2 regions of the Arcicella rigui genome follow, and region 1 is predicted to be linked to the other one. Evidence: riboswitches for the same ligand, from Rfam matches in the RefSeq annotation. Region 1 holds a riboswitch; the other holds the start of a gene.
The links. Region 1 has a riboswitch for S-adenosylmethionine ahead of VB248_RS19805 (hypothetical protein). Riboswitches for the same ligand answer to the same signal wherever they lie in the genome.
Positions count from the first base shown of each region.

Region 2: linked by a shared signal. The riboswitch ahead of VB248_RS06140 (protein-disulfide reductase DsbD domain-containing protein) and the one ahead of VB248_RS19805 (hypothetical protein) in region 1 are both predicted to bind S-adenosylmethionine.

Region 1 covers NZ_JAYFUM010000027.1:44,764-48,190, reverse strand. The annotation lists gene VB248_RS19810 (amidohydrolase family protein) at 1-1,313, shown strand, start outside; SAM riboswitch class I at 1,693-1,821, shown strand; gene VB248_RS19805 (hypothetical protein) at 1,929-2,186, shown strand; gene VB248_RS19800 (homoserine O-acetyltransferase family protein) at 2,232-3,311, shown strand.
Region 2 covers NZ_JAYFUM010000006.1:278,072-281,498, reverse strand. The annotation lists gene VB248_RS06150 (sterol desaturase family protein) at 1-75, shown strand, start outside; gene VB248_RS06145 (sulfite exporter TauE/SafE family protein) at 107-1,051, shown strand; SAM riboswitch class I at 1,244-1,340, shown strand; gene VB248_RS06140 (protein-disulfide reductase DsbD domain-containing protein) at 1,541-1,996, shown strand; gene VB248_RS06135 (cysteine desulfurase family protein) at 2,176-3,366, shown strand.

The DNA.
Region 1 (3,427 bases):
CGGGCTTTGTAGATATGCACGGACACATCGGAGGTAAATCGCAAGGTACTCCAGCAGAGTATGTATATAAACTATGGTTGAGCCATGGTATCACTACCATCCGAGACCCATCAGCAGGCAATGGTTTAGAATGGGTTTTAGACCAAAAAGCTAAGTCATTAAAAAATGAAATTACCGCTCCAAGAATATTAGCTTATACTGCTTTTGGCATGGGAGCAAAAGAAACTATTTCTACGCCCGAGCAAGCCAAAGCATGGGTTGAAGAAAATGCAAAAAAGGGAGCTGACGGCATTAAATTTTTTGGAGCAAGACCAGAAGTAATCGAAGTAGCTATCAAAAGAAACAAAGAATTAGGTTTACGTTCGGCATATCATCATGCACAAGTAGATGTGGCTCGTTGGAATGTATTAAACTCTGCCAGAGCAGGACTTACCTCGATGGAACATTGGTACGGTTTGCCAGAAGCACTTTTCGACCATCAAACCATTCAGGATTATCCAGCCGATTATAATTATAGCAATGAACAAAATCGTTTTGAAGAAGCAGGAAAATTGTGGAAACAGGCTGCAAAACCCGGTTCAAAACGTTGGAATGAAGTAATGGACGAATTGTTGAAATTAGATTTCACTATCGACCCTACTTTTAATATTTATGAAGCCAATCGTGAATTAATGTTGGCTCGTCGTGCCGAATGGCATGAAGAATACACCATGCCACAATTATGGCGTTTTTATCAGCCTTCACGTATTTCGCATGGTTCGTATTGGCAAGAATGGGGAACAGAGCAAGAAGTACAATGGAAAGAAAACTATAAACTATGGATGGCGTTTATCAACGAATATAAAAACAGAGGAGGAAGAGTAACGGCAGGTTCAGACTCAGGATTTATCTTTCAGTTGTATGGTTTTGCTTATATCCGTGAATTAGAATTGTTAAGAGAAGCTGGTTTTCATCCTTTAGAAGTAATTCGTGCGGCAACCTTAAAAGGTGCGGAGGCTTTGGGAATGGCAGATAAGATTGGTAGTATAGAAGTAGGAAAATTGGCGGATATGGTGATTTTAGAAGAAAATCCACTGAAAAACCTAAAGAATCTTTACGGAACTGGAGCAATCAGATTGACAGAAAACAACGAAGTTGTACGTGTTGGCGGAGTAAAATATACGATTAAAGACGGAGTACTTTACGATGCTAAAAAACTTTTAGCCGATGTTCGTAAAATCGTTGCTGATGCTAAAAAGAAAGAAAACTTCGAGATATTTCAACCCGGTTTAGAGAAAAAGAAAGGAACGAAAGTACAGGGGAGTAAGGAGTAAGTAGGAGTGCTGAATTGCAAATTGCGAGTTATGAATTTTAAATTCTCAATATGCAATTGAATCAGTAAAATAAGTAATACTAAGGATACTAAAACCAATAGTTTTAATTTTCCACTCAGAAGCTGTTTAAACTTTCTTGTTTTTCTGTTAGTGGGTGAATTAATTCGCCCGCTAACAGAAAACAAGATTTTGAATATTAAGATTTATTCTGCAAATCATTTTCAATCACTAACTTTCAAATCTTCAAATTAACAAATCTTCAAATTAACAAAGAATCTCATTCAGATTGTATAAAAAATTTGCTTTTCACGGCGTTGGAGTTTTACTTTGCAACATCAAGTCAATTTTCCTCCGAGGAATTCCTCCTCAACAGGTAATTGATTTATAAAGAAGAAGGGAGAGAATAGGCTCTATGAACTTCTGGCAACCTACCGCTTCGTAACGGCAAGGTGCTAATTCCTACCTGATAAATGAAACAAATTTTGTGGACACTCAGGAAATATAAACCAATTACGATTACTCTCCCAGTTATTTTTTGCTGTTAAGTTTTCGTCAGGTTTACGATTTAATTATTCGTTAATCGTCACGTTTTCGTGACCTTAATTTGTCAGCTTTATGTCAAAATTTATTCGAGTAACAACAGGCAATTACCTGATTGTTCATGGCTTCGACGCCAACAACAAAGAAATTATCGAAGAAGTAAACGTTGCCGAAAAAACGGTGAAAATTGTTGCTATCAAACGTATTCAGTCTATTTCAGAAAAATACATTTTAGTAACAGGTTCGCATGGCAGAATGATGTATTGGGAATACGAGGAAAGTTTTGAGGATTTACAAAAGCAATTATCCTATAATTCACTTTTGGTTGAGTAAATAAAGGTTTCACACAAAAGAGTATTGAAGCTCATTTTTTATACATTGAATAATCTTTTTAAATACAATCAGCCTTTCCAACTCGAAGCGGGAGGTATTTTACCAGAGCTTGAACTGGCTTATCAAACTTTGGGAGAATTAAATAAAGACTGCTCGAATGTAGTCTGGATTTGTCATGCTTTCACAGGAAGTCACGATGTAGAAGACTGGTGGCAAGGTTTAGTAGGAAGAGGAAAATTATATAATCCAGACAGACATTTTATTATTTGTGTGAATGTATTGGGTTCGCATTATGGAAGTACAGGGCCGCTTTCCATCAATCCAGCCACGGGCGAGCCTTATTATCATACATTTCCATTCATTACCATTCGTGATATTGTAAATTCATTTGATTTGCTTCGTGAACATCTGGGAATACAGAAAATAAAAACTTGTATTGGCGGTTCTTTAGGCGGACAGCAAGCCGTAGAATGGGCGATTTCGCAACCCGATTTAATCAAAAACTTGATATTAATTGCTACCAATGCCCAACACTCTCCATGGGGGATTGCCTTCAATGAGTCGCAAAGAATGGCGATAGAAGTAGATCCAACTTGGAAAGAAAGCCATCCGCAGGCAGGTATCGAAGGCATGAAAGCCGCCAGAGCAACGGCTTTGATTTCGTATAGAAATTATGAAACCTACGGAATTACACAAGCCCGTAATGATGAACCGCTGGGGAAAGCTCATAGAGCGATGGGTTATCAGCGATACCAAGGAGAAAAATTGGCACAGCGATTTAATGCCTATTCTTATTATGTACTTTCACAAGTAATGGACTCGCAAGATGTTGGTCGTGGTCGTGGAGGACTTGTACAGGCACTTTCGCAAATCAAGGCAAAAACCTTGGTAATGGGCATCAAGTCGGACACCCTTTTCCCAATTAACGAACAAGCATTTTTGGCAAAACATATACCCGGAGCAACTTTTCAAGCATTAGATTCCTTGTACGGACACGACGGTTTTTTGATAGAAAGCCAATTAATCACCAAAGCCATTAAGTTATGGAAAAAATTTGTACGTTTAGATGTCAATCCAATGTATGATTTCTTTAAGCGATTGGAGAAGAAAGAGGTGGCGGTGTAAGGAATTATGAGTTTTTAATTATGAATGATGAGTTAGGCTTGTACGAAGGATTATGGAAATTGTTGATTTTGGCTTTCGGATGTCGGATTTCAGATTCATACTTTTTTTAGAAGTAT
Region 2 (3,427 bases), on a different contig from region 1:
TTAGCGGTGTTAATCACGGTATATTTCAAAACACTCAACCGACAATATTTACGATTAATTTACGGATTCCAATAAAATACATAGCGATAAAACCCTTTTTACAATCATGGAAAACAATCAATTCTCTAATAAAATTGCTCTAAAACTCAGAGTGAGCCGTCAAGTTGAACAATCTTTAATGTGGTTTATCGCTATTGCTATTTATCTGCTTTGTTTTGTGCTTTTTGTCGGAAAAGCTCCAATAGTGAATTTTGCCAATCAAGCTCAAAATTGGTTAGGACCTAATTTCTTTTCTTATGTTGGCGTTGGTTTGGCTGCCCAGTTGGTTGATGGAACTTTAGGAATGGCTTATGGTATTACTTCTACTTCCTTTTTGTTGGGTATTGGCGTGCCACCAGCTTTGAGTAGTACAAGTGTTCACGTTTCTGAAATGTTTACTACAGGTGCTTCTGCTGTTTCGCATTATCAGTTTAAAAATATCAATAAAAAACTATTCAGAGCTTTGCTTTGGGGCGTAGTTGGTTCGGTAGCTGGAGCTTATTTACTTTCAGAAATTATTGATGGCGACGCTATCAAACCTTATATTTCTTTGTATATGCTTATTTTAGGGGGCGTAATTATCAAAAAAGCATTTCAGAAAAGTATTGCTAAACGCAAAACTAAAAAGGTAGGAATTTTAGCCATTTTTGGCGGATTTATGGATGCCATTGGCGGTGGTGGTTGGGGGCCAATCGTTACTTCCACTTTATTAGGACAAGGCAGAAATCCACGTTATGCCATTGGTTCAGTAAATGCCGCAGAGTTTTTAATTACTCTTTCGAGTGGACTTACTTTCTTGTTTTTTGAAGGTGTAAATTCTTGGCAAATCATTTTAGGTTTGGTTGTAGGGGGAATAATTGCCGCACCATTCGGAGCAATCTTGATTAATAAAGTACCTCGTCGTCCTTTGATGTTTATTGTTGGTTCAGTGGTTATTTTGTTGAGCATTAGAACTTTATGGAAAGTTGCTCCAGAAGTAATTCATAGTATTAGTCAATTATTGCATTTTTAAAAGTTTTTTCAGAAGTTTCAGGATTAATTCAATCATTTGTAGCGACAAGAAGACCTTGTCACTACAAATGATATATAACACTTAGAGATTTTTTTCTAAATCATCCATTTACTCCGAAATTTTTATAAATATTTCTTGTCAAATATTTGGAAAATTTATTTTTAAAATAGAACTTTGCCTATCGAATAAATAGATTTATAAAGAACGAAGGGAGAGATTAGGCTCAATGAACTTCTGGCAACCTGTAAACCACCCACAAGGTGCCCCAACCTTATTCTAATGATAAATCTTTAAAATCCCGTTTTAAAATATATTTTTTTAGTCAATTAATCTATATAGTCTATATAATTAATATTCTAATAGCATGAATTCACCAAGACATATTCTAAAAATTATCTGCCTGTTGGCATAAAATAAATTTTGGTTTGCTAAGTGCCAACCCACACAAGTATTAACAACACAAGCTATAATTTTTAAATTGAAAATTTTATGAAACGTATAAGTTTAGTCGTTTTGCTACTTTTTACATTTACTTGCGTAAAAGCACAGCAAATTGAGCAAATTACTAATTGGAAATTCAATTTTGCTGACCCTAAATTTAAGGTCGGCGATGAAGTAGAACTGGTTTTTACAGCCAATATTGAGAATGGATGGACACTCTATTCATCTGATTTTAAAGCTGATATTGGTCCACAACCAACAACTTTTTGGTTTGCCGAAAATGGTTCTTTTGAAGTGGAAGGAAAAATTACACCGATAGCACCATTGAAAAAAATAGATAAAAACTGGGGATTTGAAGTATCGTATTTTGCTAAAAAAGCCGAATTCAGAACCAAGGTCAGAATTGTAGAACATACCTTAGATATTTTTGGGGCGATAAAAGGGCAAGTTTGCCATGATAAAAAAGGCATTTGTATTCCCTTTGAACAGAAGTTTCAGTTTTAGCCAATCTGATTCAACAGAAATAATTCCTGATAAAAGACATTTCATTTTAGTGATTTCTCACTTGAAAAAAAGAATGATTAAAAGTTAAATGCTTTTAGTGATTACAGTGGAAGGAAGACCTCAATAACCTATTTGACTTTAGAAAATACATTCATTAATAACCTAAAAACTTAAATACAATGGAGATTTATTGTGATAATGCCGCAACAACAGCCTTAGACCTTGAAGTATTGGATGCGATGATTCCATACTTGACAAACCACTTTGGAAATCCTTCTTCAAGCCATCAAGTTGGTAGAAAAGCCCGTGAAGCCGTAGAGGTATCTCGAAAAACGATTGCAAATTTGTTGAACGCCTCTGCAAGTGATATTTTCTTCACTTCAGGAGCAACAGAAGCCAATAACTTGGCTTTGACTGGAGCAATTAAAACTTACGAATTGCGTCAGGTGGTAACGAGTAGGATAGAGCATAAAGCTGTTTTGCAGACATTAGGACAATTTAATCAGCCCAATGAAGTAGAAGTAAATTTTGTAAAATTGGATGCCAAAGGAAATATCAATTATGAGCAATTGGAAAAACGCTTATCGATAAATCCACAAACTTTAGTGAGTTTGATGCACGCCAATAATGAAATTGGAAATTTGAACGACATCGAAAGAATTGGTGAAATTTGTAAAAAGTACGATGCCATTTTCCATAGCGATACTACACAAACAATCGGAAAGTATCAATTTGATTTACAGCAACTTAAAGTAGATTATTTGGTAGGTTCATCACATAAATTTCATGGGCCAAAAGGCGTAGGTTTTATTTATATCAACAAGTACAAAAAGATAAAACCCCATATTTATGGAGGAGCTCAGGAAAAGGGTACTCGTGGGGGTACAGAAAATGTTGCTGGGATTGTAGGAATGGCAAAAGCTTTAGAAATCGCTTACAGAGATTTGAAAGAACATCAAAACTATATTGCTTTTTTGAAATCTAAAATGGTGAGTAATTTAAAAGCATTGTTTCAAGATGAGATTTCGTTTAATGGCGAAAGTGAATCCTCACAAAACAGTATCAGTAATATCTTGAACGTAGCTTTTCCGAGATTGCACAAAGGTGGAGTATTGGTAAATCGCTTAGATGCACTTGGTATTGCTGTTTCGGGCGGAAGTGCTTGTTCAAATTTGACAAATGTTGGCTCGCACGTACTGAAAGTTTTAGATAGAAATTTAGATAAAGATAGTGTGCGTTTTTCCTTTAGTAAATACACTACTCCTCAAGAAATTGACGCTATTTTGAAAGCCACTGTTGAGATTTACGAGCAAGATTTATTTGCTAAAAAAACAGAAAACACAAAACTTCAATCGTTGGTATATGCTTAAAAAAATGATATTATTTGTTGTTTTTTCTTGCTTGAATAAATGAAAATAAGTAACTTTGTCT